2 regions of the Sporanaerobacter sp. PP17-6a genome follow, and region 2 is predicted to be linked to the other one. Evidence: riboswitches for the same ligand, from Rfam matches in the RefSeq annotation. Region 2 holds a riboswitch; the other holds the start of a gene.

Region 1 (4,444 bases), on a different contig from region 2:
TTTTACTTCATATTCCTTAAATATTTTATCTTCGGTTCCATTTCCTTTAAGTTTATTATAGTCATAGGCAATTATTTCTATATTGTTATCCATGAGGCATTTGGCAAATAAATCCCTTATTTTTACCGCGACTCCTATTCCGGTCATACAAGTCACGATTATGGCATCTTTTTTGTTTCTGTTATATTTAATAAATTTATACCTATTATTATTTTCAGCTACAGATTCCGATACAACTTTTTCTAATTCTTCTCCTCTTATTATCTTGTTGCCTACTCCTATGGCCAATTGAGTAGTAATATTGTTCACAATCCCTATATCTCCATTTACAATATCCCCAATGGATCTGTATATTTCCTCCAAAGAACCCATATCCACCAATATAATAACCCCTGAAGACGTATTTATGCCCTTTAGATAACTGCATATTTTATGCATAATCTCTTGAATAGACATTTCTATAGGCATGTCAAAAGCTTCAAAAATAAACTGCCCCAGAAGCCTGTTTGCAACGCTTGCAATACTGCTCGCTGTAGAATATCCGTGAGAAATAATTACAGCGGTAATATTTTCCCCGTTATTTTCTTGGTTAAATGTATTTATATATAATGTAAAATAAATTAATATTAATCTGTCGGTTTTCATATCAAGATTAACCTCAATAAGTCCTGTCATCTTTTTTGCAATTAAAAATTCCTTTGGGAAAACATCTTCTATAATATTCAAAGCAGCCTCAAAGTCATAGTTACCTTCGAGTTTTTTTGTAATACCATCATACATTATATTTATCAAATATGTAAAAACGATGGATGCATTGCCGTAATATCTGATTCCATATAAGTTCTCCATAATTTTCAAAATATTCTGTATAACCTTCTTAGTTTCATTATAAAAAACAGTGTCATTATAATTTTCTATATCTTCAAATATAATTTTATCTAAAACTTTATCTATGGTTGTCGTCATTTTTTTCTTGAAATTCCGTATATCGGTTTTATTATTCTTATAATCCCGAATAGAATCAAGCAGTACCTCTGTTTCTTTATTTATCGTGGAATCTTCAAATATATCATTGGGGGCATAATCTTTAGGTATATCTTTAGATACAAACATGCTGCTGAATATACTTCCTGTTAAAATAAAATCAACTTTGGTCTTAATTTCTGCAGGTAAATCGTATAAATGTATTTTCAATATCTTAACACTGTCCATTACATATGCACCATAAGCCGACGCACAACTGTATTTGATTGCATTCTTCAGTTTTCCTATATTTCCCGATATATTGATCTTTAATAAAACATCCATCACCTGTTTACTGACAACAATATCTATTCCGATATTTTTTGATTCTTCCTGATAAAAATTGTATATCATCTGCAATTTTTCCTGAACAGGCCTTCCGAACAAATCCGGTATGCTTACAACTAAAGGTATACGACGTAAAAATGTGTTAATAAGACTCAAAGACGGTTCTTCCGTCGTAGCAAAGATAAATCTAACCTTTGATGACCTCCAATTATTAGACTCTCCTAATCTTCTGAATATTCCTTTATCAAGAAATAAAAAAAGTTTCTCCTGTCCTTCCGGAGTCAGCCTATGAACTTCATCTAAAAACAAATAGCCTCCATTAGCTTCCTCCAACAGTCCTATTTTATCCTTATCAGCACCTGTAAAAGCACCTTTTACAAATCCAAATAAATTTGCCGACAACAATTCCGGATTGTCTGCATATTCTGCACAATTAAATATGACATAGGGAGCATCTTCAGCTATTATTTTATTATTTTTTGCATATTCATATACAACTTGTGCCATAAAACTTTTACCTGTACCGCTATTTCCTATAAGAAGCAGAGGAAGACCGTCAGGAGGATATGTAGCAGCCGACTTGCACATTTTGACCTGTTCTCTAAGACTTCCATGACTTCCTATTATCTTGTCAAAGGGATCGTATTTTTCAACTGCCGTTCCTCTTCCGATTTCCACATGACCAACCGTTTTCTGCAATATAGAATTATTTTCATAGGCATCCCTGTCTATGAAATAAACAGGTCTCGTATTAATTTTTATTGCTTTGCCTTCCATATACAATTCATTCAGCAAATGACTTGCAACATTTCTTTTGATATTTAATTCTTTTGATATTTCGCTGGCAGTTACACCTCTCTTTTTGTTATTACACAAATCTAAAGACATAACTTTTAAAAAATTATATACTTTATCCTTGTTCCTTTTCATACTTATCTTATTCTCCTTCTTTGCTAAACATTAAATTTTATATTTTAACGTTTAGCTGCCACATAAAATTGTACTTAAAATATTTCTTATTATTTTGTTATTTAATCCATTATACCCTATTTAAGCCTTATATGCTATAAAGTAAAGTGACGATGTATTATAAAAAAATTTGTTGACATTTTTAAATAATGCTCGTATAATTTATTATTAATAATTGAATATGAAAAACTTCTTATCCAGAGAGGTGGAGGGACTGGCCCTATGAAACTTCGGCAGCGGATTCTTTTCATTAGAGAATGCTGTGCCAATTCCAGCAAGCTTTATAGCTTGGAAGATAAGAAGAGCGAACGTATCATCTTTTGATATAAACCTCTTCTTACTTTAAATTAAGAAGAGGTTTTTCATTTTCATAATATGTCAAAAGAAGGTGATGCTTAAAATGTCAGAAGAAATAAAACAAAGGATTTTAAAAGATGTAGAATCCAATAGTTCTAAGTATATTTCCATAAGTCACGAGATTCACGATCACCCTGAAATAGGAAATGAGGAAATCTTGGCCAGTAATCTATTGACACAGCTTTTAATATCAGAAGGTTTTTACGTAGAAAAAAATGTAGCAGGTCATCCCACAGGATTTATTGCAAAAAAGGAATCTTCTCATTTATCGGGTCCTACCATTGGATTTTTAGCCGAATATGATGCACTTCCTAAATTAGGTCATGCTTGCGGCCATAACATCATAGGAGTCAGTAGTGCCGCGGCAGCAATTGCTTTAGGAAAAGTATTGGACGAAACGGGAGGAAAAGTTGTAGTTTTAGGCACTCCTGCCGAGGAAGGAGGAAATAACGGAAGTGCCAAAGGAAGTTTTGTAAAGCATAATCTATTGAAAGGAATCGATGCTTGTTTAATGGTTCATCCCGGAAATAAAACATATACTACAGGAAAATCTCTTGCGGTAAATCCCCTTGATTTTGAATTCATAGGAAAATCCGCTCATGCATCAGCAGCTCCCGAAAAGGGGATTAATGCCTTAGATGGAGTTATACTTTTATTTAATGGGATAAATGCTCTGCGTCAGCATGTAACAAGTGATGTAAGAATTCATGGAATAATTACCCATGGTGGAGATGCGCCTAATATTATACCTGAATATGCCAAAGCCCGCTTTTTCATAAGAGCAGATACAAAAATTAAATGCGACAAAGTCACTCAAAGAATAAAAGGCATTGCTAATGGTGCCGCTCTTGCTACCGGAGCAAAGGTAAATATTATTGAATTTCAAAATTCAGTTGATAATATTCTGCCTAATAAAAAATTTGACGATGTTTTTAAAGAAATCTGAGAATCCTTTGGTTTAGATATTCATTCGCCGGAAAATAAAGCCAGTGGATCCAGTGATGTTGGAAATATCAGTCATGTAGTTCCAACTATTCAGCCTTCAGTTAAAATAGGTCCTGACAATTTAGTAGGACATACAATAGAATTTAGGGAAGCCGCTCGCTCAAAGGATGGTGACAGAGCCATTTTATTGGGAGCTGAGGCATTGGCTTTAACAGGATTAAAATTAATTCTAAATAAAAAATTGTTGAAAGAAATTAAAGACGAGTTTGAATATCAATTAAAGAATGAAGCTAATGAATTTTAACAATTTAATTTTGCAACCATATTTAAAATTGCAAGTTTCTTTTTTAATATAAATTAACTCCTCCAAACTTTTTGAAACCCATCTTACGGAAAATCCAAATTAGGGTAAATGGAATTTTCCTATAGTTAAAAAAATAATACGGATTTTAAAAAATCCGTATTATTTTTTAGTTTTGTAAATTTTATGGTAATAATACTTCAACAAATAAATTGATTTTAGCTAAATATTCCCGTACTTAAATATCTCTCTCCATTATCCGGAGCAATAGCCAATACAGTTTTGCCTTTTCCTAATTTCTTTGCCCATTGTAGTGCTACATAGACCGCTGCTCCCGATGAAATTCCTACAAGTATCCCTTCTTCCCTTGCCAGTTGTCTTGTAGTTTCAATGGCATCTTCATTAGATACCGTATTTATATCATCCAATAAATCAAGATCCAGTATCTTTGGAACAAAGTTAGCTCCTATTCCTTGTATTTTATGAGGACCTGCTTTTCCTTCAGACAATAAAGGTGAAGATTTGGGCTCTACGCCTACTATTTTCACATTACTGTTTTTC
Region 2 (4,444 bases):
TCTTCGACTTTATGATGAATATCGCCGGAAGGTTAATTGATTCCGACTTAGTGTGTGGTATTGCTATTGTTTCATCAATGGCGGTATTAAATGCCCTTTCTCTGCTCCATAAATCTTTTTTTGTTTGATCTTTGTCATTGGATATGCTTAGTTCAACAGCCTTACCGGCAATAAAATCAATACTGTTTTCTTTGTCTTTTAAACCAATATCTAAAAATATATAATCCTTCTTAAAAATATCCAATTATATCCTCCTTTAATTGTCTCGTTGATAAGTATCACATTTTAGCTATATTTATAATCTATTTATAATTATAGTATTATGAAATCGTTTTATTTATATTAATCTTACCGTTATATCGGTAAAATTTAATTATTTAACTTCATATAAAAAATGAGACATAAGATCAGTTTAAAACTAACTCATGTCTTCTAAATTTTAAAAATTTTTCAATGGTATTAAAGTTTAAATCCGTCTTTTCTCAATTCTTCTACTTTATCGGTTCTTTCCCAAGGAAGATCCAAATCCGGCCTTCCAAAATGACCGTAGCTTGCAACTTGTCTATATATAGGTCTTCTTAAATTCAAATCTCTGATGATTGCAGCAGGCCTCAAATCAAAATGTTTGTTAACTAAGCTCTCAATTTCATTATCAGTCAATTTTCCTGTTCCAAAGGTCTCCACATAAATTGACAGAGGTCTTGCCACTCCTATGGCATAAGCAAGTCCTACTTCACATTTTTCCGCAATTCCTGCGGCTACTATGTTTTTTGCCACATATCTCGCGGCATAGGCTGCAGAACGATCTACTTTTGTAGGATCCTTACCCGAAAAGGCCCCTCCTCCATGTCTGCAATAGCCTCCGTAAGTATCGACTATTATCTTTCTTCCCGTAAGTCCCGAATCCCCCATTGGACCTCCGATAACAAACCTTCCGGTAGGATTTACATAGTATTTGGTATTCTCATCTATCATATTTAAGGGTATTATCTTACTTATAACATTTTCTATTATATCCTTTCTGATAGTTGGTAAATCAATATCTGAACAATGCTGAGCGGACACTACAACATTTTCAACTCTTACGGGCTTTCCGTCTTCATATTCAATAGTTACCTGAGTCTTCCCGTCTGGCCTCAAATAGGGAAGCGTATGATTTTTTCTGACTTCCGCCAATCTCTTTGATAACTTGTGAGCCAAAGATATAGGCAGAGGCATTAGTTCCGGCGTTTCATTGCAGGCAAATCCAAACATCATTCCCTGATCACCGGCACCGATACTGTCTAATTCATCTTCACTCAATTCTCTCTGCTCCAATGCTTTATTTACACCAATAGCTATGTCGGGGGACTGCTCATTAATTGAAGTAATTACCGCACATGTATCCGCATCAAAACCATATTTTGCTCTGGTATATCCTATTTCCTTAACAGTCTTTCTTACAACCTTAGGTATATCTACATAACATTTTGTGGATATTTCACCAACCACCAGTATAAGTCCTGTAGTAACACTTGTTTCACAAGCAACTCTTGCCTCCGGATCCTTTTCTAATATAGCATCCAATATGGCATCCGATATCTGATCGCAGATTTTATCAGGATGTCCCTCTGTTACGGATTCCGAAGTAAACAACCATCTTTTCATACAAATGCCTCCTTGATTTTCTGTTTTTTTAAATAAAAAAACCTCTTCCGAAGAAAAGGCAACAAATGCACCTCATCTTTCAGAACAACATTTCTGTGGGATTTAGCACCATTGAAGTAAGTACACATTTCAGGTTGCCGGGTTTCATAGGGCCCATTCCCTCCACCACTCTTGATAAGGTTCAAGATTTTTATTCAATTATTTCCAATATAAGAACTTGACTAAATTATAACACTGCTAAAATGATTCGTCAATAAAAAATATCAATGCTCAATTACCAGCCGCAATACTTTCCAATAGCCTTATTAAAATGTTCAATATGAACTTTTTCATCCAAAATAATTCTCGCCAAAATCGCCTGAACATAAGGGTCATTAATCTCTTTGATATGTCTCTCATAGTTTCGAATTGCTTCGTATTCAGACATAAGATCCGCATGAAGCCGGCCACATAAGTTACATCCATAATATACATATCCCGCATTCCAACAACAGCAATTTGTATTTTGGCTCCCTCTGTATATAGGATTGCCTCCCAACAGTAAAATGGTTTCTGCTAACATCTCCATATGATGCATTTCCGTGATAGATATACGTTCCCACATATTAGCGACTTCTTCCGCTTCTTTGTTGGAAATAAAATAATGATATAAGTACTGATTTATTGCTGTAAATTCACTAACCCCTCCTGCATAGTCATCCATCAGAATCTCCGCATAGAGTTTATTTTCTCCCAGAACTTTAATTTCCGGATATGGAGACGGGTCCGCATATCCTCCATGTATTATCTCATTACCACCCATTTGTTTCATACAATTTTCCCCCTTATATATTTAATTGATTTAATATAGAATATGATTAGAAAGAATTTCTGTTCATATAATTGAACATCATAATATAATTTCTTACTTCCCTTTCAAATCAATAGATACAGTGAGAAAAATGCTGATTTCTCAAGGATACTTAATCTATAAATGAATAAATCTCCCATTTAACTTATTTTGTCACGTTGCACGAAATCGTAAGATACATTATACTATAATAGTTACGGGGTGTAGCGCAGCTTGGTAGCGCACGTGGTTTGGGACCATGGGGCCGGGGGTTCGAATCCCTCCACCCCGACTGATGGCGAACAAGGAGATATAATTCTTTTTGTTCGTTATTTTTTTCCTTTGTCAAATGATTGTAATGATTTTGTAATCAATTTGAGATATTTAAATTATATAATATTTTTAGGGGGTTCCCTTAAGTAAATATTAATAAAAAACAAGTGAGGTGACATTAATGAAAAAAGAAATTAAAAAATCTTTTATATTACTCTTAGTACTCGTTTCAATATTATCCGCAGCTTCCCCAGCTTTTACTGTAGCTACTAATCCTGTTATGCCTACTGTAATATATGAAACAAAAAATTCGAAACATCTCTCCAGCGGAGTAGAATACAGCAACATCCTTAAATTTACTACTAAAGGATGGTGGAATATAAATGTTCTCAGGGTTAATTTAAAAGATGAGTATACTGAAGTCAAAGGCTTATTCAGTAAAAAGGGAATTTCAAATAGAGAAAAAGTAAGTACTATGGTAAAAGATTCAGGGGCCCTAGGAGGAATAAACGGAGATTTCTTCGAATATAATCCTATTCCTCACTCTCTCGGAGCATTAATTAATGACGGAGACATGATTTCTTCGCCTATGAGTAAAGATTATGCTCTTCCGGCTTTTGTATTAGATGAGAACAATAATCCTTCTCTTAATTACTTCAATAAAAAACTTGCAGCGGTTTCTTCTGCAACAAACTCGGAAGTCATATTATCTGCTGTCAACAAAGCCAGTGAAAAATATGAGGAGATAATGCTTTATAATAGGCATTGGGGCCAAAAGTCCATAGGAAACAAATTATTTAACGATATGATAGAGGTAGTAGTGGAAAATGACGTTGTAACAGATGTGCGTGTAGGTCAAGAAGCTGTGAACATTCCTGAAGATGGATACATACTTACAGGAAGGGGAAGAGTCAAAGATACCCTTTTAAATAATTTCCATGTAGGAGATACCGTTGAACTTAAACTTTCCGCAGTACCTGATTATACGGATCTTGATTTGGATAAAATAAAATTTGCCATAGGCGGCGGAAGCAGAATAGTTGAAAATGGAAAAACTATAAACTCCAATCTTAATATCAAGGGGGACAACCCAAGAACAGGATTGGGTATAACTCAAGATGGAAATGAACTTCTTATGGTAACAATTGACGGAAGAGACACTTCCTTTAAGGGAGTGTCCCAAGAGGTATTCTCTCAAATAATGAAGGATTTAGGTGCTTATAATGCATTAGTCCTTGATGGAGGCGGGTCAACCACTATGGCCGTAAGAGCCTTAGATGAACAAACCCCAACAGTTGTAAATAAACCTTCAGACGGTACTGAAAGAAAAGTTGTAGACGGAGTTGGTGTATTCTCGAATCCTCCTCAGGGAACCTTAGCTTATTTAACTGTAACTACTGATGATTCCAATATGTTCCCGGAAACCACCAGAAAATTCTCGGTAAAGGGTTATGATCAGTATTACAATCCTATTGCAATTGACCAGTCGTTAGTCAAGTATACCGTGTCAGGAATTGACGGAACCTTTAACGGAAATGTCCTTAAGGCTAATTCTTCCGGAACCGGAAAGGTAACTGCCAGTTACAATGGAATTACAGGGACCTATGATATAAAAGTTCTGGGAAAAGTAATGGATATTACCACGGATTTAACCAGTTTCTCTCTTGATATCAACAGCCAAAAGAATTTAAGCGT

The links. Region 2 has a riboswitch for S-adenosylmethionine ahead of metK (methionine adenosyltransferase). Riboswitches for the same ligand answer to the same signal wherever they lie in the genome.
Region 1: it holds a riboswitch for S-adenosylmethionine, as region 2 does, so the genes downstream of both, PP176A_RS12850 (M20 family metallopeptidase) here and metK (methionine adenosyltransferase) in region 2, are expected to answer to the same signal.

Annotation. Positions count from the first base shown of each region.
Region 1 covers NZ_FMIF01000033.1:40,601-45,044, reverse strand. Annotated here, with positions in the region: gene PP176A_RS12855 (sigma 54-interacting transcriptional regulator) at 1-2,241, opposite strand, end outside; SAM riboswitch class I at 2,471-2,582, shown strand; gene PP176A_RS12850 (M20 family metallopeptidase) at 2,681-3,583, shown strand; gene cysK (cysteine synthase A) at 4,102-4,444, opposite strand, start outside.
Region 2 covers NZ_FMIF01000025.1:1,198-5,641, reverse strand. Annotated here, with positions in the region: gene PP176A_RS10315 (PTS sugar transporter subunit IIA) at 1-244, opposite strand, end outside; gene metK (methionine adenosyltransferase) at 460-1,647, opposite strand; SAM riboswitch class I at 1,717-1,828, opposite strand; gene PP176A_RS10305 (ferritin-like domain-containing protein) at 1,922-2,458, opposite strand; tRNA gene PP176A_RS10300 (tRNA-Pro) at 2,695-2,768, shown strand; partial or broken gene PP176A_RS10295 (phosphodiester glycosidase family protein) at 2,931-4,444, shown strand, end outside.